Regions from separate parts of the Shewanella denitrificans OS217 genome, predicted to be linked through region 1. Evidence: riboswitches for the same ligand, from Rfam matches in the RefSeq annotation. Region 1 holds a riboswitch; the other holds the start of a gene.

Region 1 (12,328 bases):
GCCAAACACCTTGGCCGTAATCGCGTAATGCCCATGTCTGGCTAATCTCAACCTTAAGTCCATACCCGCTAAATACGAAAATGTGGATAGGTAAACAGTGGCCTTAAGATAAGTTCTTTGAGGCCTCTTTGTTTATGGCGCATACGACATGACATGAACGAGAGAGTTTTTCAACTTAGTCTGCTTAAGTCTTCACTTACGCAATCTAGCTGTTAGTATCAATAAATTATACTTATACAAAGATGCCAAGATGAAAGAATTCCCCCCCAAACTAGCCACTCAGATTGTGAGTGCAGGCCGCGATAAAAAATTTACTCAGGGGGTGATTAATCCCCCTGTGGTCAGGGCATCCACTGTGGTGTTTGACACCTTAGATGAAATGCAGTTTGCCATCAAAAATAAAACCAATGGCACACTCTTCTATGGCAGACGCGGCACGAGTACTCATTTTGCGTTCCAGCAAGCCATCAGCGAGCTTGAAGGTGGTGTTGGTACTGCGCTATACCCTTCGGGTGCGGCGGCCATTAGCGCAGCATTACTGTCCTTTCTTAAGAGTGGCGACCACTTACTTATGGTTGATAGTGCCTATGAACCCACCCGTGCCTTGTGTGATAACCTGTTGGCTGGGTTCGGTATTTCAACCAGCTACTATGATCCCATGATAGGCGCCGGCATTAGCGAGCTTATTCAACCCAATACCAAGGTGATATTTTTAGAATCCCCAGGTTCTATCACTATGGAAGTTCAAGATGTTCCCAACATATGCCAAATAGCACAACAACATGGCATCATCACCCTACTTGATAACACTTGGGCCTCGCCCATCAATTGTCGCCCGTTTGATATGGGTGTGGATGTTTCTATCCAAGCGGCAACCAAATATATCGTGGGACATTCCGATGTGATGCTGGGCACGGCCACTGCCAATGAGAAACACTGGCCAAAATTAAGAGAGCAAAGTTACCTTATGGGCCAAACCACCTCCCCTGACGATGTTTATTTGGCGGCAAGAGGACTGCGGACCTTAGGGGTGCGCATGGCGCAACATGAGAAGAATGCCCTCGAAGTCGCGCTTTGGATACAGGCGAGAGCCGAAGTCGATCATATCCGCCACCCCATGTTTGATACTTGCCCAGGACATGAGTTTTTTAAACGTGATTTTAGCGGCGCGAACGGCTTATTCTCGTTCGTATTAAAGCAAGGTACCCCTCAAGCCCTAAAAGCCTTTGTAGAAGGTATGCAGCACTTTAAAATGGGCTTTTCTTGGGGGGGATTTGAAAGCCTTATTCTATCTGTGCCTGGGATAGATAAAATTCGGACTGCCACTGCTTGGGATAAGAGCAAACCTTTACTCAGATTACATGTGGGTCTTGAAGACCCACAGGATTTGATTGCCGATCTTGACCGCGCGTTTGCAAGATACCATCAAGCAGAATAGATCACATTGGCGGTTATCCCTCTCATCCACGTATAGCGCTCAACTCGAGCGCGATATCAACCGCCGAACATGCGTAACTTTTCCACTCAATAAATCATTAATGCCAGTGATATGCTAGACGTTTAAGCCAAATAATAACCAAAGGAGCTATATTATAAACAAACGTTATATGAAACTCATTTATTATCTTTTAATTCAGTCATCTATAACGTAACTTACATCATCAATTAGATGGATTTTTAGCATTTTCATGCATAAATGCTAATATTTCACTTATGCTAGAGTTTCAGGAAGTACGTCACCCAAGGAAGAAAGACATGAATAATACGGATTTGACATTGGCACTGATGCTATTGTCACTCTTAATACTGCATCTGCTATTTTGCTACCGCGCCATCACTTCTACCCAGGGTGAGCTCAATCAACTGAGACGATACTCTTGGGGATTTTTCAGTTTGTGCTTCGGCCCACTGGGCTATTATTTGTATCAAAGCCTGCTGCCATTAGAGCAATACGATTGAGTCAGTCTTAATTGATATTAATCCCGTATGCGTAGCGCTTAATAGAAAGGGGCTTAAGGCCCCTTAAATGCTAAATCTTGTGTCTACATACAGAAATTAAATATAGCGGCTAAATTGCTTGCCGGGCTTTAGTGCCTTGATAGGTGCTGTCACTGTCGGCGTGCCGATATAGAGAAATCCAACGATTTGATCTAACTCCCCTAACCCTAACGCTTGATGAACTTGCTGACTAAAAGCCAGATCCCCAGTGCGCCACACAGCGCCTAAACCTAAACTAAAAGCCGCTTGCTGCATGGCCATAGTGGCACAACCTGCGGCTAACTGTTGCTCTATGATAGGCACTTTGGCGTGTTGTTGGCATTTTGCCACCACAGTTATCACCATAGGCGCTCGTGCAGAGGTCATGCCTGCTTTAGCTATGGCAGCGTCATCGGCACCATTGGCTGTCGCAGCAGCAACAAAGATAGCGCTAAGTCGTTCTAGGCCCTCATCGACGGCAATAATAAACTCCCAAGGGGTTAAACTGCCGTGATCAGGCACTCTTGCGCCCGCATCCAGAATAAATGTTAATTCTTGCTCGTTCGGGGCGGGGGCCATAAGGCGGGGGCTGGACTGACGGGTTAACAGAAGTTGCTTTGCATCCACAATAACTATCCTCTAAAAATGATGCCAAATACTAACAAATATCCCACCGTTAGGGTGGGATATTTACATAGCTTGAGGAAATCCTGCTAGAGATAACGCTTAGCGATAACGTAATCTAGGCTAGTGTAACGTCCTCCACCAAGCATCAATAACGCTAATAACATAATGAAGTAAGTGATGGCAAATTCGATGCCATTATTTAAAATCACCAGATTACCTGAACTGGTTAACCATTCATAATTACCGTGTTGCTGCAACAGACTCTTTGCCGCCGCAAGCTTTTCGCCGGCCTCTAATACCCTGTCATTGGCAAGCCAAGAGCTGCCATCTGCAATCGCAAGCCAGCCATTTGGCCAATGCACAGCAAAGGCGGCAACCAACATGGTCACCATCATAGGTACAGCCACAAAGCGTGTCGCAAGTCCCAACAACAAGAGCGCACCGCCCACAAGCTCGGTGCCCGAGGCTAATGCCGCCATCAACTCAGGCATAGGTAAGCCTAAACCCCATTCTGAATTACCAAACCAGGCCGCAGTATCGTCAAAGTGACTGATTTTATTGTAACCGGCCTGCATCAACACTGGCGCTAAGTACAAGCGTAATGCCAGTGGTGCCAAGCCTTCTACTGATTTAAGCATGGCTAAAAAGCCTGTATAAAACCCAACTAACAACTGCATCTTGATGCCCTTATTCATTTATCTTGCTAATTAGACCCAATGAAGCTGAATTTTCTTTCATCACAGAACCAACATCATAAGATCATTAAGCAAACTGGGGGGTTGATTATGGCCTGAATTAGCTTGAGTTTGGCTATGGAAAAAAGACTCAGTTCAAACATAGCCAATATTGAGCCAAGAACGGTTCAAGGTCTAGTCAAGGCTTAGTCAAGGCTGAGCTCATTAAGGTCTACTATCAGTGAATTAAGCTTTTTATTGAATCTTTTTCGCTGCTTATCATTCAAAGTATGACTGAGTTCAACGATAAGTGAACCAAAGTTTTCAGCGTTTTGATCAATATTCTGCTGATAGCTTGCCGACTTTAGGTCATCTGGCTGAGTCATCAGCTTGGTTAGTCGCATAGTGAGTAAATGGGCGTTATCACGCTGATTGAGTGCCTGTTCAAATTGCCTAAGCCATTCGTGACGATATTCGAGCCACATGTCTAAGGTGGCTAGACGCTGGCTATTGCGAGTTTCAATCAATGCCTTCTGCTCTTGAGTCACACTGCCTAGCCAATCATCGGCCTGCTCGAATAAGCGTTCATTGGATTCATCAAGCAATTGTGCGTTTGTTTTACCCGCATACTCATCACTGAGTTCTCGCTCTTCTTTTCTTAGCTGTTTCATGATGCCTTTGACTTGCTCATCACTCAAAGAAGCAATTAACGGGATAAGGTCGGGCAACAAATAATGGAAAATGCGGAACCAATGGGCCTTAGCCTGCTGCACTTGGGTCACCCACTGCGAAGGAGTCAGTGTACCTTGCTGTAATTGGGTTAAGAGTTCATTCAATTGACTGCTGTATTTTGGCAATTCAACTTGCCTGTGCCAAATTAAAAATTTCTCCAACATGCCATCGAATTGCTTCTGCTGAGGCTTATTGAGGGTCACATACTCTTCAACTTCCCACTCTATGGCCCAATCGAGAAAGTAATAGCTCATTTTGGTGGAGCACGCCGTCAGCAGCAAAAGCACACTTAGCCATGTTATGGTTTTTTTTAGCAAGATGAACATCCTAGAATAAGGTCAACAACTTGCGTCATCATATAACACAAAAATAACATCGCAAGCCTGTAGCCTTTATTAGCTTAGGCTAAATTGTAATGAGTTGTAGATATTGTTTGAAGTAGGCTAAGTATTGCGTTTGACACTCCTCATCTTGCTCTGCAGCCATGAGTAACGCCCAAGCGGCGCAGCAGAGCCAGTAGCAATTGATTGCCGCAGGCATAGCCTCAACCCCTGATGGTTTCACATTGGGGTTAAACGCCAGATATTGCTCAATCAAGGAATCTCGTTGCTTAGGAGTGAGTTTATGGCTGGTGATAACGCTCGCTAATTCAAACAAGGGATGACTGGCAGTAGCGTACTCAAAATCGATGCACTGTAATTTATCCCCCACCAAGAGTAAATTAGTGGGATTAAGATCGCGATGACAATACTGATCAGCCACCAAACAAGACTCCAGTTGCACTAACCAGCGTTCAATTTCAGTCGCTAAGCTGCTCAGTTGAGTAAAGGCGCTGTGCCATTGGCTAGAGAGGTGTGTTTTCTTCGGTGATGTCAAATTTGACTGACTATTTACGCTAGAGGGAGAGCTCGGCATCGCGCGGGCAAGCTCGGTCAATCGCGCTAAATATTCTTGCCATTGGGCTCTTGGGGTTAAGGCAACATCGGGGACAGTAAGCTGACTCAATGGCCGCAACAAATTCAATAATAGTGAGACAGGTGTTGCCTCATCGAAAACTTCAAGTGCTGTGACATTATCTAAAGGCCCGCTTTCAGTTAATGGAGGCTCAATACACAGGCTGTTATTCTCATGACTCATCACACTCGACCAAGGCCGAATTTGCGCCACAAAACAGCTTAAATAAACACGCTTGTCATCACTGTGCCAGATGAGTGCCGGCGCTAATCCTGCCGCCTCAGCAAGACGCCAATTAGCCAACTCCTGCTCTCGATTGCACCAAAGACTTTGGGGGCGATTATCCCTAAGCACCCAATCACCTTGTGGGCAGCAAAGGCGATAGTTGGCATTACTTAATCCTTCAGACAGCAACATGGCTTTGGCATCGATGTCCGCCAACGCCTGCTGTAACCACTCAGGCAAGGACGACAACAAGGCTTGGCCTAATAACGCACTCGGCGTTTGCCATTGATGGGTCATAATTAACGGACTGCCAATTCGCCAGTATGTTGCGTCTGACTTTCCAGACGCTTACGCCACATAACATATCCCATGCCGGCCATTAACACATAAGCCATAAATAGGCCCGTGGTTAACATTAAGCCCTTTTGGAAATACAAATACATAGACACTAAATCAATCACTATCCAATACAGCCAGTTCTCTAACACTTTTTTGGCAACCAAGTAGGTGGTCATCACGGCAAAACAAGTCGTTGCCGCATCCAAATAAGGAAACGAGGCCTGGGTGTAATTAGCCATCAAGTAACCCACCCCGAGGGAAATCAAGGCTGTAATACTGATAAGGATTAAGTGTGCATTAAGTGACCAACTTAACACCATAGGGCCAAGTTGGCTTGAGGACTGGATATTCTTCGATGGCACCCCTTGCTGTGTGGGTATGGGTTGGCCATCTTGCTGCCAGAGCCAATATCCATACAGTGCCATGCCCATGTAATAAATATTCAGCACTGACTCCATCAACAAGGACACTTTCCAAAACAGCACGGTATAAATAGCGGTACTGACGAAAGCGGCAAGCCAACACCAGATATTGGTCTTCATGGCGAGTAGCAAATAAACCACGGCCAAAATAACCGCGAACAACTCCCAGTAGGTCATCATGGACACTTCTGATATGGCGACATTTATGGCTTCAAACACGGGGACTCTCCTCGTACAACTGTCTTATCGACTCAAGTCACTGTTGATGACTGAGATCTAACTCATCACAGATAAACTTACACACGAACACAGCTTTACCCCAGGTTTGGTGAGCAGACTGCATCTCGATGGCGAGCATGGCCATCACGTCACTGTACTCACCACAGACTTGAGTGGCCATGGCATTAGTGACTCGCTCTATGCTTGGGTAGGCATCTAGCCTTTCAATAAACCATTGAATGGGCTCTATATAATTCTCTTTCAATGGGTACATGCTGATTTCAACTGTAAGCTTCATTGTCGCTCCTTTGGGTTTGGCTGATAAACCAAACATAGAGTAGGCACCCAAAGGTGCCTACTCCAGTGATTACATAAATTTAACAGATAAAGTCAACCCCAGCTGGCGCGGGTCGCCGAAGCGAAGATACTGCTTATCGGCCCAATCACTATCTGGCTCGTTGCCAAAGTAGAAGCCCCTAACACCATATTCTTCATCGAACAAGTTACGCCCCCACAGATACGCCGACCATGTCTGGGTCTCATAGCCCACTCTGGCATTCATAATGACATAAGGCTCTGAGGTTGATTCATTGCTGTCTGAATAATAAAACTCACTCTTACCGCTGGCATTTAGGTTAACAAACCAGCCCGTATCGGCCAGATAGGTCATGCCTGCACTGTAGGTCAGCTTAGGTGAATGGGCTAAATCACGTCCATTTAAATTGGCTTTTTCTGTTTCGCTTACAGCATATTGATATTCATCGTATTTTGCATTCAACCAACCCAAGCTTCCATAGAACTTCACTTTATTTGTGGCATACCAATCAAAATCAAATTCCATACCGTAGTTATTAGACTTGCCAGCATTATCAGTGAACATAATAAAATCAGATTTATCATTTGGATTTTGCAGTGAAGTTGAGACTTGTTGATCATCTCTAGTCATATAAAATAGTGCAGTATTTGTGACTAAGTCCCCATCTAACCACGATGATTTCAAACCTATTTCAAGGTTATTTAAAGTCTCTGCATCATAGGACCTTTTATCTGCAAAATCCTCAGTTAATGACATATTAAAGCCACCTGACTTATAACCTTTGGCTAGTCGAGTATAGGCAGTATGCTGGCTATTTATTGATTTTGATAATGAAAGGTGTCCCCCCCACATGGTTTCTGAAGGGTTAAAGTCATCGCCATTTGTATCGCTATAATCACTATTTCGACGCTCAATTCTTAATCCTGCAGACAATAAATAGCCATGTTCTAATTCACTATCTAGTTGGCCAAAAATAGCGAAGTTTGAAGCATCGTATTGAGAGTCTAAATATTTAGTTCTTTCTTTAACACTTGGATTTACTTGACCATTGCTATAGCGAGCATAATCGATAAGTGAGTTATCTTCCTTAAGTTGCCTGCCATACACACCAATTAGCCAGCTAGTTGAATCAAAGAATATTTTTCCGCTCTCTTTGGAAGCCAATCGAAATTCTTGAGTTAACGTGTCGCGCTCCGCTTTTTTATCCCAAGTGGCATTATAAACACAGGGTAAACTGCCAAGGGACATTGTCCAATCCTCATCCCAAACAGCACATTGCTTTGAGGACCAATAGCTGTCATTCGCCCAGTCACCGTCATAGGCATGCTGATGGTCAGTACTGGCGAAGGACGTTAGCGAGGTAAGTTCAAACTGTTCGGCGCCGCTGTAGATGGCCTTAAAGCCTGCCCCTGTGGTTTGCTGATTATCTGTGCCCGGTAAGTCAGTTAAAGTCTGACGGCCATTGTTATCCAATGTCCATGCATCATAGCCATTATCAAAATTAGCATGCAATAAGGTTAAATCTAATTGCAGCGTATCGGTGGCGTACCAGCGCAGTTTGGCGCGAGTATTGAATTCATCACGCTCATTGGTGTCAGCGCGGCCAAGATAAAGATTATCTTTAAAGCCGTCTTGATTGTGTTTCTCAACGGAGATGCGGTACAAGAGTTTACCTGAGTCTGAAACTGGCCCTGAGCTAAAACCTGCAAAAGTGGTGAGGTTATCATCACCGACGCTCACCTCCATGCCCTGCTCTGACTCTTGACTCGGATCATTACTTTTAAGGTAAATAAGGCCCGCCAGTGCATTAGCACCGTATTGTGTGCCTTGAGGGCCACGAAGCACTTCGACTTGCTGCATGTCATACATGCTAGCAATACTGCCAAGGCCGGATAAATCTATGTCATCCATAATAAAACCGACGGATGAATTAGGCGCGCCTTTATAGTCTTCTTGCTCACCGACGCCGCGGATTTGAAAATATTTAGGACGAGAGCTGCCGCCAGACCAATTAAAATTGGCGATGCTATTTAGCACATCTTCAAAATGCTGCGCCCCTTCATCTTCAAGCTGCTGGGCGTCGATGACTGTGACACTAGACGGCATCTTGTCGAGATTAATGCCACTGAAATCGGCATTGACCACTATGACTTCCATCTTGTCACCATCGAGGGCACGGCGTTCAATGTCTGCGGTAGTGGCAACGGCAGGCACAGTCAATGCGGCCATGATGGCAAGCGTTAGGGTAGATTTTACGGGTAAGGATAAACAAGTTGGAGCTGACATAGGACCTCAAATGTATAGTTTGAGATCCGGCATGGATAAGCGATTAAGAAGTGCGCGAATAATAAGCCCATTCCTACGCCGGTATTAGCCGGATCAGGTTCTAAGGGTTTATCAAACGATATCTCAGTCAGAGCAACTAGCCCTAACACCCCTTGGCGCGAGGGATTATAAACCATCAGACTTAAGTGCGACACAGTTACTTGTCACAATTAAGCCACTTTTATCTTTAGTTTGAGTGACTTTCTCTAACATAAATCTCAAAACTGACCGCTTGTGGGTTAGGCGCGAGTCCTTGCACTTGTTTATGCGCTTTGCCATGCAGGGTCAAGGCTTGCCAACTATTAGACTCATCATCTCGGCTAATACCGTCGATATCAAACCAAGTAAACTTGTACTGCAGCCTGATATCTGTGCTTTTTTGACTCACTAATACGGCGCTGCCTTGAAGTAAATCCCCTTGGCGGCGACTCATCAGTTGATCGATTTTAACCTGACGAGAAACTGCGCTGGAGTCTACTCGGCTATCTCCACTTGAGGCAGCGCTTATGCCGGCGGTGTTATTTGCACACCCCGTAACCCATGCCCCTAAGACCAAACAGCCTGTGAGCAGCAAACTTGATGTCAATCTTGTGTTCATCTCATTATCTCCCTATTTCACCGCTAACCTATTTAACGGCTAATCTATTTAACCGCCAAAAAAAATTGCACTCATCCAAACGATGTCACGATTCAACTAAACTATTCAACTAAGCTATTCGACTTAACTATTCAACTAGAAAGTGGGCTCTGGCGGTGGCGATAAGTTGTTTACGGTTAGTCTGCCAACAATTGATGCTCACATTGGCAACACGCCGCCCTTGACGGGTAATTTTACACTCGGCAAAAGTGTCTTGGTGCAGACCCGCTCTTAAGTAATCGATGGAGAAATCGACAATTTTAGGCACTTTCTTCGCCTGCATAAACACCATTAACTGCACTATGGCCGACATTTCCATAAAACCTGCAATCACGCCCCCATGAATGGCGGGTAAAATAGGGTTGCCGATATTGTCGTCTTTAGCGGGTAATTTAAACACCATTTCATCACCAAAGCGCTCAACCGCCATGCCAATAAATTGCGAATAAGGCACTTTGGCCAATAAATAACTGTAATCATTCAATTCTATGGCGCGCTTTACTACGTCTTGAACATCCAAGTCACTACTCATCAGCCTTTTCCTCAGGTGATCTGACCTCGGTTAAATTGCCCATTAATGCTTGCCTAAAAGTCTCACCCACCATTTCGGGGCTAATACGCATAAAAGAGCCAACGGCATGGGCTATGGGCTCATCTATGCTGTCTTGATAAGCGATGGCGCGGGTAAAGGCAACGCTTGATGACAACTTATAACACTCGGCAAAAGCGAACACAGATTTGTTCGGCTCGGCAGGTTTCATGTAATCCACCCGTAAGTCTAAGGTGGGTGAAATCTCTAATGATTGAAATTTCTTCAAAATAGCGCACACCACAGCGGTGCCACAGCCGGTATCGATTAAAGTGGTGATGACGCCGCCATGGATAACCCCAGTATCTGGGTAACCGATAATATCTTGGCTGTAGGGCAGCTCGAGTAACACATGGTGCTCACTTGCCTCATGAACCTTGATGCCTAAGCGGCGACACTGTGCAAGCTGGGCGACGAATCGAGTCGCAAGCTCAGTTAATGGGAAAAATTCACTGTTTATCTTCATGGTATTTGGCATAACACTTGGTTCACCTTGTCATACTTTTTAATGTCATTGTTTCACTGAACTACACAGACAACATAGGACCCAAGGGCTTACCGCCCACTAAATGCATATGAATGTGGTACACCTCTTGGCCGCCATGCTGATTGCAATTCATAATGAGTCGGTAGCCGTCTTTTGCAATGCCCGCTTCAGAGGCTAACTTGGCCGCCACGGTAATCATACGCCCCAAAGCCAATTCATCCGATGACTTCACATCATTGGTCGTTGGGATCAAGTGATTTGGAATAATCAAAATATGGGTCGGGGCTTTAGGCTGGATATCGCGAAACGCCGTGACTAATTCATCTTGATATAAAATATCGGCAGGAATTTCACGGCGAATAATTTTACTAAATAAGGTTTCTTCGGCCATCACTTGGCTCCTCTGGTTAAGAATAGCAATAGCTATGATTATATACATAAAGTCTGTGGCAGTTATGGATAATTCTAACCCCAGCATTCTGTTAGCATTGCCTAAGCGGTGCATTTTTGGCAGCATGTAGCTTCACATTATTTCTGGCGGCTCATCTTTAAGCCCCTACTTTGGATTCTTTCATGCATTATCATATTGTCCCTCTCGATCCTAAGGCGCATCTTTTTCACGTCACTCTCACTTTAGACAATGCCCAGAAGGCCCAAGAGTTTAGCTTGCCTGCCTGGCTGCCTGGCAGTTATATGATAAGAGACTTTGCCAGAAATATAATAGACATTAGCGCGTTGGATGAAAACAACCAAGTCATTGCGTTGACTCAACTGGATAAACAGCGCTGGCGCGCCGCCAATACCAGTCCTAAGTTAACCCTAAGCTATCAAGTCTATGCTTGGGATTTATCGGTACGCTCGGCTCACCTTGATATGAGTCATGGTTTTTTCAATGGCAGCAGTGTATTTCTAAGTGTTACAGGGACTGAGGATAACCCGAGCACAGTCACCATAGCCAAACCTCAAGACGCGTTACTGCAACACTGGCAACTTGCCACCAGCCTTAAACGCATGAGCGGTGATGAATTTGGCTTTGGCGATTTTAGCGCCGAGAATTATCAAGATTTAATTGATCATCCGGTGGAGATGGGTGAACTCATCATAGGACAATTTGATGCCTGTGGCGTGCACCACGATGTGGTATTAAGCGGTGCAAGCCGGGTTAATATGGCAAGATTGTGTCAAGATCTCAAAACCATTTGTGAATACCAAATAAACCTTTTTGGTGGCCAAGCGCCCTTTGAGCGCTATGTGTTTATGACACGCGTGCTTGATAATGGTTTTGGCGGCCTCGAACACAAGGCATCGACAGCATTAATGTGCTCACGCAAAGATCTTCCCCAAAGTCTCGATGCTAAAGTGAATAAAGATTATCGCACCTATCTGTCCCTTTGCAGTCACGAGTATTTCCACAGTTGGAACGTCAAGCGCATCTTGCCTAAGGAGTTTATTCCCTTCGACTTAAGCCAAGAAAGCTACACCAATCAACTGTGGGCCTATGAGGGTATTACCTCCTATTTTGATGACTTTATAACCTATCGCGCAGGCTGCATAGATGCCAGCAGTTATCTAGAGCTACTGAGTGCCACCATGACCCGAGTTTACCGTGGTCAGGGGCGCTTTAAACAAAGCTTAAAAGCATCAAGCTTTAATGCTTGGACCAAGTTTTATAAACAAGATGAAAATGCTGCCAATGCCATTGTGAGTTACTACACCAAAGGCGCGCTATTTGCCCTTATGCTGGATTTAACCCTGCGCATCGAATCTAAAGGTAAGTACTCACTGGATAATCTGATGCAGCAATT
Region 2 (12,328 bases), 650 kb from region 1:
CTACTGGACTTATGCTCATAATGGTCAATTATCTGATTATGAAGATAAATTTATTGTCTCTCGATTTCAAAGCGTGGGGGACACCGATAGCGAATTAGCCTTTTGTTGGATAATGGAACAAGTATTGTCTGAGTTTGGCGATAAAGCGCCGGCAGATATGAAACCCGTTTTTGTCTTTATAGCAAGTCTTGCGGATGAGATACGCGCCTTGGGGGTATTTAATATGATCTTAAGTGATGGCAATTACTTGATGTGCTATTGCACCAATAACTTAAGTTACATTACCCGCCGCGCGCCTTTTGGCGAGGCTAAGCTTATTGATACCGATGTGGTGATCGATTTCAAAAAAGAAACCACCCCTAATGATGTGGTGACTGTGATAGCAACTCGACCTTTGACAGACAATGAACAATGGCAGGTGTTAACTTCGGGTGAATGGAAGCTATTTGCCTTAGGGGAATTAGTTAACGGCTAAAGCGCCTTGTGTAAGGCGCATTGTTAATATTTCTTGAGTGTGGATCCTACGTGTTTGCTACTGAGAGTTAGGCACTGAACGACAAACTATCGCAACGGCCTAACTCTCGAAGTTGATTGCGAAAGGGACTTATTCTTCAGACTGATTTTCCGTTGGGTTGTTCATCAAGATCTCACCCTTCAATTGCTCAATTAAGACTTGCTTTGGCAATTCAAATTGATAAGTATCCAGTTGAATATCCAATTGCTTGCTGCCTTTAGAAAAATGACTCAGGCGTACCGGTAAGTAGGCAAGTTTTGGTGCCATCCAGAAAAAGGTTTGTCTTTTTGTACTGTCCCGCACCACTTCAATCTTAATGGTGTCATAGGTGCCGCTGTCTATGGTTAGCCGTTCTTCGCCTACAATTTTGAACTTATATTCATCCACTTCCTTTTCTTTAACCATTTTATAGGCATCGATAGCTGCGGCAGAATGTAAATCCAAGCGAAACTGTAGCTGTACCATTAAGGGATCGAAAATAGCGCCTTCATAGGCAAGATCGGTTTTTTCATTTTTATATATGGTAAAAATGTTGTGCTGTGATTTAAAAAAGGAGGTGTGCTCAGAATAATCGCTGCCTGTACCAGAGCGCTCATGAGTGTAACGATAAGGCTGTAAACGATTGCCATCGACCATGAATTCACTTTTTATGCGCCGCTGATCAGAAATCATTAATAAGCTGACATTACTATCAAATTCATAACGATATAAACCAGTATCATGGCGAGGCAATTCATAATTGGCCAGCCCTAACTCTATGCTGCCATAAAATACTCGGTATTGGGCCTTGTGCGGCGTGAGCGGCGTGAGTGTTGGGACGTCATCCACGACCGATGAAGAAGGAGATAATAGCTCGACTGCCAGAGTGCTTTGAGCTTGACCCTGGGCGTCGCTAGGGGTTAGTGGTGAGACTGGCGCCGCGACGGGTGCTGCAATAGTGCAATGACTTAGGGCAATAAGCGCCATCGATAAACTTGTGGCGGCAGTATGTACGAATTTTCCCAATGTTGTTCCTTATATATCAAACCAAACTAATAGTTAAAAGGGCAGAGACATCACTAAGGTTGCCATATCCGGTTGCCATTCAAACTCAGACAAGGCAATTTTGCCAGAGTTCACCGCTACACCTTCAATGCGCAAACACTCTGTTTGATGTTGGAACATTTGGCTAAATTTGTCGAATGAAATCTTTCCTTGGCTATTGATTACCCTGTGCCAAGGTAAACTTAACGTTTCAGGTGCCTCCTTTAAGGCGCGAGAGACGTAACGCGCGCGCCCTGGTAATCCTGCTAAGTCGGCAATTTTTCCATAGCAGGCGACTTTTCCTTCAGGGATCAACGCCACCACAAACCAGATCTTTTGCTTTGCTGTGAGGCTATGGGGTTGCGAACTTGGGTATAGAGACTGAGTCATGAAAACCTGAATATAGAAGCTATGCTCAAAAGATGCTTATTTGAAAACCCTAAAGTAAGCAGTTTGCGGACAGTTGTAAAGTGAAGGCTGGGAATAGGCCAGCCTGAGACAAAGGTTTATATGAGTGGTTTTATATAAGTTAAATTGCCGTTAGGTAAATACACAGGAAATGGGCCAAGGCGCCGCCGAGGACGAATAAGTGCCAGATTGCATGATTATAAGGGATGCGTTTCGTCACATAAAAAATAACCCCTAGGCTATAGAGTATGCCGCCGCCCAATAACAGCTTAAATCCCAATGGTGACATCGCACTGACTAAATCATCCATGACGGTGACACACATCCAACCCATGACTAGATATAAGATGACGCTAAAGGCCTTAAAGCGGCCAATGAACAGGGTTTTGAAAATAATGCCGCCTAATGCTATTAACCAAATAACGAGCAATACACTACCGGCTTTACTGGTATTTAATGTCAATAACATTAACGGAGTGTAAGTACCCGCAATCAAAGTATAAATAGCGCAATGATCCGCAATTTTTAACCGCTTGCGCCACAGTTCACTGCGGCTAGCATGGTACAGGGTCGATGCTAGAAACAAGAGCACTATGCTAGTGCCATACACGCCTAAACCAAACAAGTTAATATTGCCCACTTGCTGCTGATAGCCTTTAAGCAGCATAAAGTAGAGTGCAATTAGTCCCAAAAATACGCCAAGAGCATGGGTGTAGACATTCGCCGCCTCTTCCTTACGGCAATAATCAAACATTTTACTTGGTTGCGTAAATTCGATTTCAGTATGGCATTTGGGACTGGAGTTAGTTTCGGATAACTCTATAGACATGATAATGACTTGTTAGACTTGAGTGATTGGAGTCTACCAGCTCTATATCGAGAAGACTATCAATTTAGCGTACGCGTGTAAGCTGAATTGATTGGCGCTACTAACCGACATTATTCAATATCTTATACTGTTTTTATTTAATGATTTAGGTTTAACATTGTTAGAAATTGAACTTTTTCCGTTTTGACATTTCAAAGTTAATCAATAATATAAGTTTAATCTTCAAGGTGAGTTTTCCTTGTAGAACATAGCTATAAATTGCTTCAAGGTACATCTTGAAAGGTCATTAGAACATAATAAGTGTCATTCGATAGGGAAGTGGGTATAAATGAAATGTAATTTTTCGATGTCAAGGAACAAGGCATCTCTTAGGGGAAGGTATTAACCGATGTTACAGCCCCTAGATCCACATGACAGGTATATCAATGTAAGAGAACAGCCTTTTAATGTAAGAGTTGTTTTGATGCTCTCTAACCATGGTATTACTGTGCTGATAGCCGTGTTAATACATCTTAGTGTGTTTTTTATATTGCTGATGAGTTGGCAGCAAGATCCTAAAAATATCCTTTCACAACTTGCTGTAGTCAACAACGCACAACCTGCAATGAAGCTAAATGCCTACTTTATCAGTGAACGTAAACTCAATGCCCAAATGTCTAAAGAAAAAAAACAAGCCACCCCAGAGCAAGAGCCAATGGCTGTAATTATAAAGACGACACAACAGACGCTAACTGAGACCCTTGATGACGGTAACTTAAAGAATCAGCCAAAAAAAACATCAGAGCCAAAAAAACAATCAACACCCAAGCTTATTCAACAACCCAAACAGCAATACCAAAAAGCGAATAAAATAATATCATCACAGCTTGGCAGTAGTGAAAATATTAAAACAAGTGCTAAAAATAACAGTCCAAAAGTGTCAGCTAGTCAGTTACTAGAGGCAACACAGCGCTATTTACATGGGCAAGCAGATAAAAATTTTGAAGCTATGAGTCAGTCTCGCGTAAGGGAAGCCTCACATTATGGTGCCAGTCTAAGTGAAATGACCCCAGAAATGCCGCGCTATCAAGTTAAAATTATCGAAGATAAAACTCAGCCAACGACCTCAAATCACAGATTAGATCCAAATCGAAGAGTCAAAATTGGTGACACTTGCTATAAAGTGGTTAACCTCAGCACCCAAATAAATCCTCATGGTGAAGGGCTTGGCTTTGCAGAGCCTTGCGATCCTGTATCTGCTACAAAACGATCATTAGATGCTGCGATCAGCAATCGACTCTCTAAAATGAAGCTTAAATAAAACTCGAATAAGATCAGAGAGACACCTTCTTAGATAGTCACAAAGTAAAAAGTGGCAAAGGATTTTGATATTTTCAAACCAGCATCGAGTGATCCGTCTCATAATATCGTGGCCTTGTTAGACATCTTTAGCTGCTAAATTACGCTAAGTGAATAGGAATTCATATGAGGAATTTAGATTTTAATATTTTTCTGAGTTAGCATTTTGTTGTTTATTTAAATATTTACAGTTACTTATCGCATCAAATACTTTCACTTTAAACTCCAGCCTAAACTTTTATCATCATTTCTTGATATGACTTTGATTAGAATGTGCTGTTAATAAATGCTTGAATTAACATGAATATACTGCCTATACTAAAAACCTCTTGTCGGAGTGCCATTTATGGCTGAGACCGTTTATTCGGGATCCGTTGAACCTGATCAGGCTAACACCTGCGAAGGAAACAAGCATGATAATCTTGTTGTATATCAAGCTATTACTTATTATTTTAAGTGGCTTTGATTAAGCTTTTTAACTGTGCACTTAGTGTGTGATTGCCATAGAACTAAAATTTTATGTCAAGACCTGCAACCTTGATGGTGTTGCTTAATGTTTTGGCAAAATTTGGCGATTCACCCAAGTTAAAATAGCGGCATGATTATTTTAATAACTAATATCTTAAGTAACTGATATCTAAGTTATTCGCTCGTCCTCAACAATTTCTCCAGACAAGCAACACTTTTCATTTTTTAGTGAGGTTGCTTATGTCATCGCGTCGTGAAACCCGTGCTAGTGCACAAACATTTATTGAAAATCTAAAACCTTTACAACACCCCAATTCTGAGAAGGTATTCCTTAGCGGAAGCCGCCCAGATCTTAGGGTGGGCATGCGTCAAATTCATCAGACCGACACTCTGCACGCAAAAACCAATGGTGAGACGCTGCGGGAGCAAAATCCGCCTATCATGGTTTATGATTGCGCTGGTGCATATTCTGATCCCAATGCCGATATTAATGTCCATGCAGGTCTTGAAAAATTTAGGCAGTCTTGGATTGAAGAGCGTCAAGATACTGAGCTGCTTAAGGGGGTGAGCTCACAATTTACCCAGCAGCGTTTAGCAGATGATGGTCTAGATCATTTGCGTTTTGATGCACTTGTCAAACCAAGACGAGCTAAAGCCGGACGATGCGTGACCCAAATGCATTATGCAAGACGGGGGATCATTACCCCTGAGATGGAATATATTGCCATACGTGAAAACATGGCCCGTGAACATGTCCCAGAAGGGGTGTTAACCCAAAAATCTGCTGGTGAATCCTTTGGTGCTTGCATAGGAGAGCCCATCACGGCTGAATTTGTGCGCTCCGAAGTGGCTCGGGGCCGCGCTATTATCCCGCTAAACATCAATCACCCAGAAGCTGAACCTATGATCATAGGTCGCAATTTCTTAGTTAAGGTGAATGCCAATATCGGTAATTCTGCAGTGACTTCCTCCATCGAAGAAGAAGTGGAGAAGCTAGTTTGGTCTACCCGCTGGGGCGCAGATACTGTGATGGACTTGTCCACCGGGCGCTATATTCATGAAACCCGTGAATGGATCATTCGTAATTCTCCTGTACCCATAGGTACTGTGCCCATCTACCAAGCGTTAGAAAAAGTAAATGGGGTCGCCGAAGATCTTAACTGGGAAGTGTTTCGCGATACCCTAATTGAACAGGCCGAGCAAGGAGTGGATTACTTCACTATCCATGCTGGTGTGTTACTCAGGTACGTCCCCATGACAGCAAAACGCTTAACGGGCATAGTGTCTCGGGGCGGTTCTATCATGGCAAAATGGTGTCTGAGCCATCATAAAGAAAGCTTTTTATATGAGCACTTTAGAGAAATCTGTGAACTGTGCGCCGCCTATGATGTGTCGCTGTCCCTTGGTGATGGTATGCGCCCAGGCTGCATAGCTGACGCTAACGATGAAGCCCAATTTGCAGAACTTGAAACCTTAGGTGAGTTAGTGAAAATTGCCTGGGAATACGATGTGCAAACCATTATCGAAGGCCCAGGTCATGTGCCTATGCACTTGATTAAAGTGAACATGGAAAAGCAGCTTGAGCACTGTGATGAAGCGCCGTTTTATACCTTGGGCCCGCAAACCACAGATATTGCACCTGGGTATGATCATTTCACCTCAGGCATAGGTGCCGCTCAAATGGCTTGGTATGGCTGCGCCATGCTGTGCTATGTCACCCCAAAGGAGCATTTGGGGCTGCCCAATAAAGAAGATGTTAAACAAGGGCTTATCGCATACAAAATTGCTGCTCACGCCGCTGACATTGCCAAAGGCCACCCGGGGGCGCAAGTGCGTGACAATGCTTTGTCGAAAGCTAGGTTTGAGTTCCGCTGGGAGGATCAATACAACCTAGGGTTAGATCCAGATACTGCTCGTGCGTACCACGATGAATCTTTACCCCAAGAATCCGCTAAGGTGGCGCACTTTTGCTCTATGTGTGGGCCTAAGTTTTGCTCGATGAAAATCACCCAAGAAGTCAGAGAATACGCCGCCGATCAAGAAGCGAAAGCGCTGTTAGCACAAGCACCGTTAGCACAAGCTAATATTCAGGATGTTGAACTTATTAGTCCTGATGAGTATAAGGCGCGCCAAGCCACAGAAGCAGATCTTGCTAAGGCAATGGCACAAAAGTCGGCTGAGTTTAAATCCCAAGGCTCAGCCCTGTATCACAGCATTGACAGCAGCGGAATTAACGACAACAAAAATGATCAACAAGATGCAAGTGTTGTCCGAGTCCCAAGCCTCGAAATTGAGGGCTAAAAATGAATACACCTCCAACAATTGTCTGGACCATAGCGGGCTCCGATAGCGGCGGTGGGGCGGGAATACAGGCTGATTTGGCAACGGCGCAGGACTTGGGGTGTCACTGCGCTACCGTTATCACCACAGTGACGGCACAAAACTCTGTCTGCGTGAGTTTGGTTGAAGGCGTATCAGCTGCCATGTTGTTAGCTCAACTTAATAGTCTCGCCCGTGATTTACCGCCGGCAGCGATTAAAATTGGTTTATTGGCATCACAGCAGCAAGTCGATGTGGTCGCTAACTGGTTGAAGCGTTTGACTCAGCAACGCCGGTCTAAGGGTCAACTTGCGGTGATTTTAGATCCCGTGATGGTCGCCAGCAGTGGCGATAGGCTTAACCTAAATCCAAGTATAAGTCCTTCTATAAGCTCTGGTATGAGCTCTAGTATGAGTTCAGGTACTGGCTCTGGTTTTAACTCAGGTTCAGGCTTAGATTTTAGCGCCTTTATTGGGGTCGTTAGTTTAATCACTCCCAATCAACAGGAACTGCAGTATCTAGTGTCAGGCCTGCAACTCAGCAAGACTGATAATAGCCATAATCGTCACAGTCAAGGGATCGGCACTTCAATCGAGAGTCAGGCAGATTTTATTGCTAAAACAGAAATGCTGGCTAACGCCTTTGGCTGTCATGTCTTAGCTAAAGGCGGGGATGGCAAGCACTGGCAAGGCGATGCAGCCATAGATTGTTATGTGTGTCATCACGTTGAAGGCGCGAGCCTTCATCATGATAACGCCACTTATTTACTATCAAGCTGCAGAGTGAATACGGGCAACAATCACGGCACGGGTTGCACACTATCAATGGCCATCGCAAGTTTTATGGCACAGGACTTTGTACTCCATGATGCCATAGTGCTCGCTAAAGCCTATGTGACTCAAGGTTTGATCGAAAGCTATCAGCCAGGTTCAGGCCCTGGCACACTGGCAAGAACAGGCTGGCCTGATGACTTGGCTTTATTTCCTCAGATCTGGCCCGTGAATGACGCTGACATTAACGGTTCAATGAAGGCCAATTCTGACTCAATTGAACCTCCGCTGCCAAATTTAGGACAATGTATAAGCTTACATTCAAAGGGATTTAAGCCAATAGAAAAAGATCTTGGGATCTACCCTGTGGTCGATAGCTTAGCACTACTTAAGACTCTGCTTAAGGCCGGTTGCCGCACCATTCAGCTCAGGCTCAAAATTGATAGCAAAGAAGCATTTGGGCTAAAAAAGCAGCAGTTAGAACAGAAAATTATCGATGCCATCGAGCTTGGACGAACCTTTAATGCGCAGGTGTTTATTAATGATCACTGGCAGTTGGCACTGAGGCACAAAGCTTTTGGGCTGCACTTAGGGCAAGAAGACTTGTTCGAGGTGGACCTTAAGGCAATCAAAGCTGCAGGCATGGCCCTTGGGCTATCGAGTCACAGTTATTTTGAAATCCTGCTTTCCCACCAACTTAGGCCTTCATATATCGCCCTTGGGCATATTTTTCCTACACCTACCAAAACCATGGCATCTAAACCTCAGGGACTTAAGAAGCTTAAGCATTATGCAAAGCTATTAAATAAGCATTACCCCACAGTGGCCATTGGCGGTATAGATGAGACACGTCTAAAGGAGATAAAAGCCACTGGCGTGGCGAATGTCGCAGTAGTGCGGGCATTGACTAATGCAACAGATCCTACGCTTGCTTTTGATAATCTAACTCGCCTCTGGAATGGCAATAAGGCCGAGCAATATAACGCTAAGCTTGAACTTGAGCATAAAAAGGGGCACATGCAGGCTTCAGTGACTGAGGTGAGTTATGCACCCTAAGAGTAAAACAGCGACTAGAGAGTTAACTGATCGTCAATTCATTCGTTATAGCAGACAAATCATGCTGTCAGAGGTGGATGAGGCGGGGCAAATTAACTTGCTTAATGCCAAGGTGTTTGTTGTCGGTATGGGAGGACTAGGACAGCAATTAGTGCAGTTGTTGGCTGCAGCTGGCGTCGGTACTGTGCTATTTATGGATTTTGATAAGGTTGAGCTTTCCAATTTGCCGCGCCAGTTACTCTATGATGCTCATGACATTGGTAAGTATAAGGTTAACGCAGCACTGAGTAAGCTTGAAACTGCCTATCCTGATAGTCATTTTATTGCCGTTAATGATTATTTTGATGAGTGCTTTTTCAATACGGGCCATGGGGGCAATAAGCTTGAAGTGTTATTGGGCGCAATGCCAGATCTTGTGTTTGATTGCACTGACAACTTCATCGCACGTCATAAGATCAATGACCTGTGTGTTCATCATTCTTTAGTGCTGATAAGCGCCGCTGTAGCCAATTTTAATGGTCAACTTTTTTCCTATATCCCTAAACCCAACATCCCTAAAAAGAGTTCGTCGAACCCTAGCGTTAACAAGAGTGCCGCTAATTTCAGAGATACCGAGAACAGTGCTCCAGCTTGTTATCACTGCCTGTATCCAAGGGACACCCAAATAGAACAGTCTTGCAGTCACACAGGGGTGTTAGGTCCTGCTGTGGCAACGCTTGCCGCCATGCAGGCCATGATGGGGCTCAATGTCTTGCTTTCTAATAGTCCTCAAGGCGGAGTATTGCATAAATTTGATGCCAAAAAGCTCAGTTGGAGCCGCTATGGTTTGAGCCAAGACCCTAGTTGTCCAGTTTGTGCCAGCCGCATTGACGATAACAGAGCAAGCCTTGCTGTTTAAAGAAACCAGTACATGACATGAATGAGAAAAATATGATTTCAATACAAGTTAATGGTGAATTTATTCAAGTGAATGAAAGCACCAGCCTGGCTCAATTAGTTAGCAGGCAAGCGCTTAATGCCAAAGGGATTGCCTTGGTGATCAATGCCGAAGTCGTGCCTCGCAGTCGCTGGCAACACACAGTGTGTCAGGATCAAGATAAAGTTGAGTTTTTTTCTGCTGTTGCAGGAGGTTAACCATGTTCACACTCGCAGACCACACATTTTCATCACGACTTCTCACGGGCACAGGAAAATTCACTAATTCTCACACTATGCTTGCGAGCATAGTTGCCAGTGAAAGCCAAATAGTGACCTTGGCGATGAAACGCATCGATTTGAAACTGGGTCAGGATGATATTTTAACGCCTCTATTAGCCCAAGGCTTGACCTTATTACCTAATACCTCTGGTGCTAGAAATGCCAAAGAAGCGATTTTTGCCGCAGAGCTTGCTCGGGATTTACTCGATACACATTGGCTTAAACTTGAGATCCACCCAGATCCTAAGTATTTGATGCCAGACCCCATTGAAACTCTGCTGGCTGCAGAAAAGTTATGCCAAATGGGCTTTAAGGTATTGCCTTATGTACATGCAGACCCTGTGCTTTGCCGTCGCCTTGAAGAGGTGGGCTGCGCAGCTGTGATGCCCTTAGCCAGCCCCATCGGCAGTAATCAAGGCCTTGCAACTGAAGCCTTTCTAAAAATCATCATAGAGCAAGCCAAAGTACCAGTGATTGTGGATGCTGGACTGGGCGCGCCATCACAGGCTTGTCGTGCCATGGAGATGGGTGCAGATGCGGTATTGGTCAACACGGCTATTGCTAGCAGTCGCTCGCCCATCATAATGGCAAAATGCTTTGCCGATGCCGTCAAAGCGGGGCGTGAAGCTTATCTTGCTGGTTTAGGTCAAGTACAACCCCATGCCAGTCACACCAGTCCTTTAACGGGTTTTTTACAGCAAATGCCGGCTGAGAACACCAATACAGTGGAGCCGCTATGAGTTTCACTGATGTTTTCTCAGCAATTTCACAAGATGATTTGTTGTTGCAGCTTTACAGTAAAAATACTGCCGATGTAGAACGGGCGTTAATCGCCCCACAAGGCAAGCTTGAAAGCCTAATGACACTATTGTCACCTGCAGCAGAGCCATTTATCGAAACGATGGCTACAGAGTCGGTGAGGTTAACTCGGCAGCGTTTTGGCAATAACTTAGGCCTCTACTTGCCACTGTATTTGTCAAATTTGTGCGCCAATGAGTGTGATTACTGCGGCTTTACCATGAGCAATAAAATAAAGCGCAAAACATTAAACGAGTCTGAGTTACTGGCAGAAATAAGCATTATCAAGGCCAGAGGATTCGATTCTATCTTGCTGGTTTCCGGTGAACATGAAAGCAAAGTGGGTATGGGTTATTTTTCTTGGGCGATCCCTATAGTTAAGGCCCATTTTAGCTATGTAGCCATAGAAGTGCAGCCATTAAGTGAAGCTGATTATAGTCATCTGAAAGAGTTGGGTGTCGATGCCGTGATGGTCTATCAGGAAACGTATCGGCCAGTAACTTACGCTAAGCATCATACCCGAGGTCAGAAGAAGGATTTTCATCATAGGCTAACAACCCCTGACAGAGCCGCAAAAGCGGGTATCGATAAAGTGGGCCTAGGCGTATTATTGGGTTTAGATGATTGGCGATTAGATGCCTTGTTAATGGGGCATCATATTGATTATTTGGAAAAAAATTATTGGCGAAGCCGTTACAGTATTTCTTTACCTAGGCTGCGCCCTTGCACTGGAGGCGTTAATCCTAAAGTACCGCTGACTGATCTTGGTTTAGTGCAATTGATTTGTGCCTTTAGATTGTTTAATCCTCAGCTGGAAATTAGCTTGTCTACCCGTGAAACCCCCAGCTTACGGGACAGTTTATTGCCCCTTGGGGTGACACATTTAAGTGCGGGGAGCTCGACACAACCAGGGGGGTATCAAGCACCTCAAACTCAGCTGGATCAATTTGAAATTAGCGATGGCCGTCCCGTGGATGCCGTTGTTGCACAAATACAACAACAGGGATTGAACCCAGTGTGGAAAGACTGGGAGGCGGGTTGGCATTAATGGCCACGACATCAGGCAAACTCTGAGCTTGACGGCAGATATTAATGATTTACTGCTGTACATTATGGCCAGCTTGATTAATAATTAATCTAGTTCCGTTTCGGTGCAGCACGCTTGTACCTATTAACCCAAGGGGTTTATCTATGCAAATCCAATCCGCTCATGCATCAGGCTTACAAGGCTTAAGTAGCGCACAATCTGGTTTGGCACAAGCCACTACCGCCGTCGCCGCACCTGAGCAACCTAAGCCTGCACAGGCTCAAGCCACTCAAGATACAGTGACCTTAAGCGCAAATGCCACGGCTCAGACAGATAAAACTTCAGCGTTAGTGTCTGCAGTTCAATCTGAGCAACAAGGCGAAGCGTCGGTAAAGGTTATTGAAGCGGCGAATGAAACAATAGGCAGCTTGATTGATATTGAAGTCTAATTATGGAAATGACGTCAGCGACAGCTATGATGACGTCTTTTTCTCCAAAGACGTCGCAGGCTAACAATACCAGCTCGGGGCTTACGGCCTCAAGTCGCCCTAGTGCTGTCAATAGAGCTTCGGTTAGTAGCC

The links. A riboswitch is a leader RNA that binds a small molecule or an ion and turns the genes downstream of it on or off. The one in region 1 is predicted to bind thiamine pyrophosphate.
Region 2: it holds a riboswitch for thiamine pyrophosphate, as region 1 does, so the genes downstream of both, thiC (phosphomethylpyrimidine synthase ThiC) here and SDEN_RS12035 (TonB-dependent receptor) in region 1, are expected to answer to the same signal.

The regions. Positions count from the first base shown of each region.
Region 1 is NC_007954.1:2,738,661-2,750,988, forward strand. It holds gene SDEN_RS11990 (GGDEF domain-containing protein) at 1-45, shown strand, start outside; gene SDEN_RS11995 (cystathionine beta-lyase) at 251-1,438, shown strand; gene SDEN_RS12000 (hypothetical protein) at 1,756-1,959, shown strand; gene SDEN_RS12005 (NAD(P)H nitroreductase) at 2,056-2,604, opposite strand; gene SDEN_RS12010 (HvfX family Cu-binding RiPP maturation protein) at 2,691-3,281, opposite strand; gene SDEN_RS12015 (DUF6279 family lipoprotein) at 3,485-4,336, opposite strand; gene SDEN_RS12020 (phosphotransferase) at 4,416-5,486, opposite strand; gene pnuC (nicotinamide riboside transporter PnuC) at 5,489-6,130, opposite strand; gene SDEN_RS12030 (hypothetical protein) at 6,207-6,467, opposite strand; gene SDEN_RS12035 (TonB-dependent receptor) at 6,537-8,771, opposite strand; TPP riboswitch at 8,825-8,934, opposite strand; gene SDEN_RS12040 (YcfL family protein) at 8,998-9,408, opposite strand; gene SDEN_RS12045 (PaaI family thioesterase) at 9,536-9,979, opposite strand; gene SDEN_RS12050 (PaaI family thioesterase) at 9,972-10,502, opposite strand; gene hinT (purine nucleoside phosphoramidase) at 10,564-10,914, opposite strand; gene SDEN_RS12060 (M61 family metallopeptidase) at 11,097-12,328, shown strand, end outside.
Region 2 is NC_007954.1:2,087,413-2,099,740, forward strand. It holds gene SDEN_RS09195 (class II glutamine amidotransferase) at 1-475, shown strand, start outside; gene SDEN_RS09200 (DUF3108 domain-containing protein) at 605-1,480, opposite strand; gene SDEN_RS09205 (MGMT family protein) at 1,553-1,927, opposite strand; gene SDEN_RS09210 (PAQR family membrane homeostasis protein TrhA) at 2,067-2,774, opposite strand; gene SDEN_RS09215 (hypothetical protein) at 3,163-4,074, shown strand; TPP riboswitch at 4,436-4,536, shown strand; gene thiC (phosphomethylpyrimidine synthase ThiC) at 4,821-6,881, shown strand; gene thiE (thiamine phosphate synthase) at 6,884-8,725, shown strand; gene SDEN_RS09230 (HesA/MoeB/ThiF family protein) at 8,715-9,623, shown strand; gene thiS (sulfur carrier protein ThiS) at 9,656-9,859, shown strand; gene SDEN_RS09240 (thiazole synthase) at 9,862-10,662, shown strand; gene thiH (2-iminoacetate synthase ThiH) at 10,659-11,768, shown strand; gene SDEN_RS09250 (hypothetical protein) at 11,912-12,196, shown strand; gene SDEN_RS09255 (putative metalloprotease CJM1_0395 family protein) at 12,199-12,328, shown strand, end outside.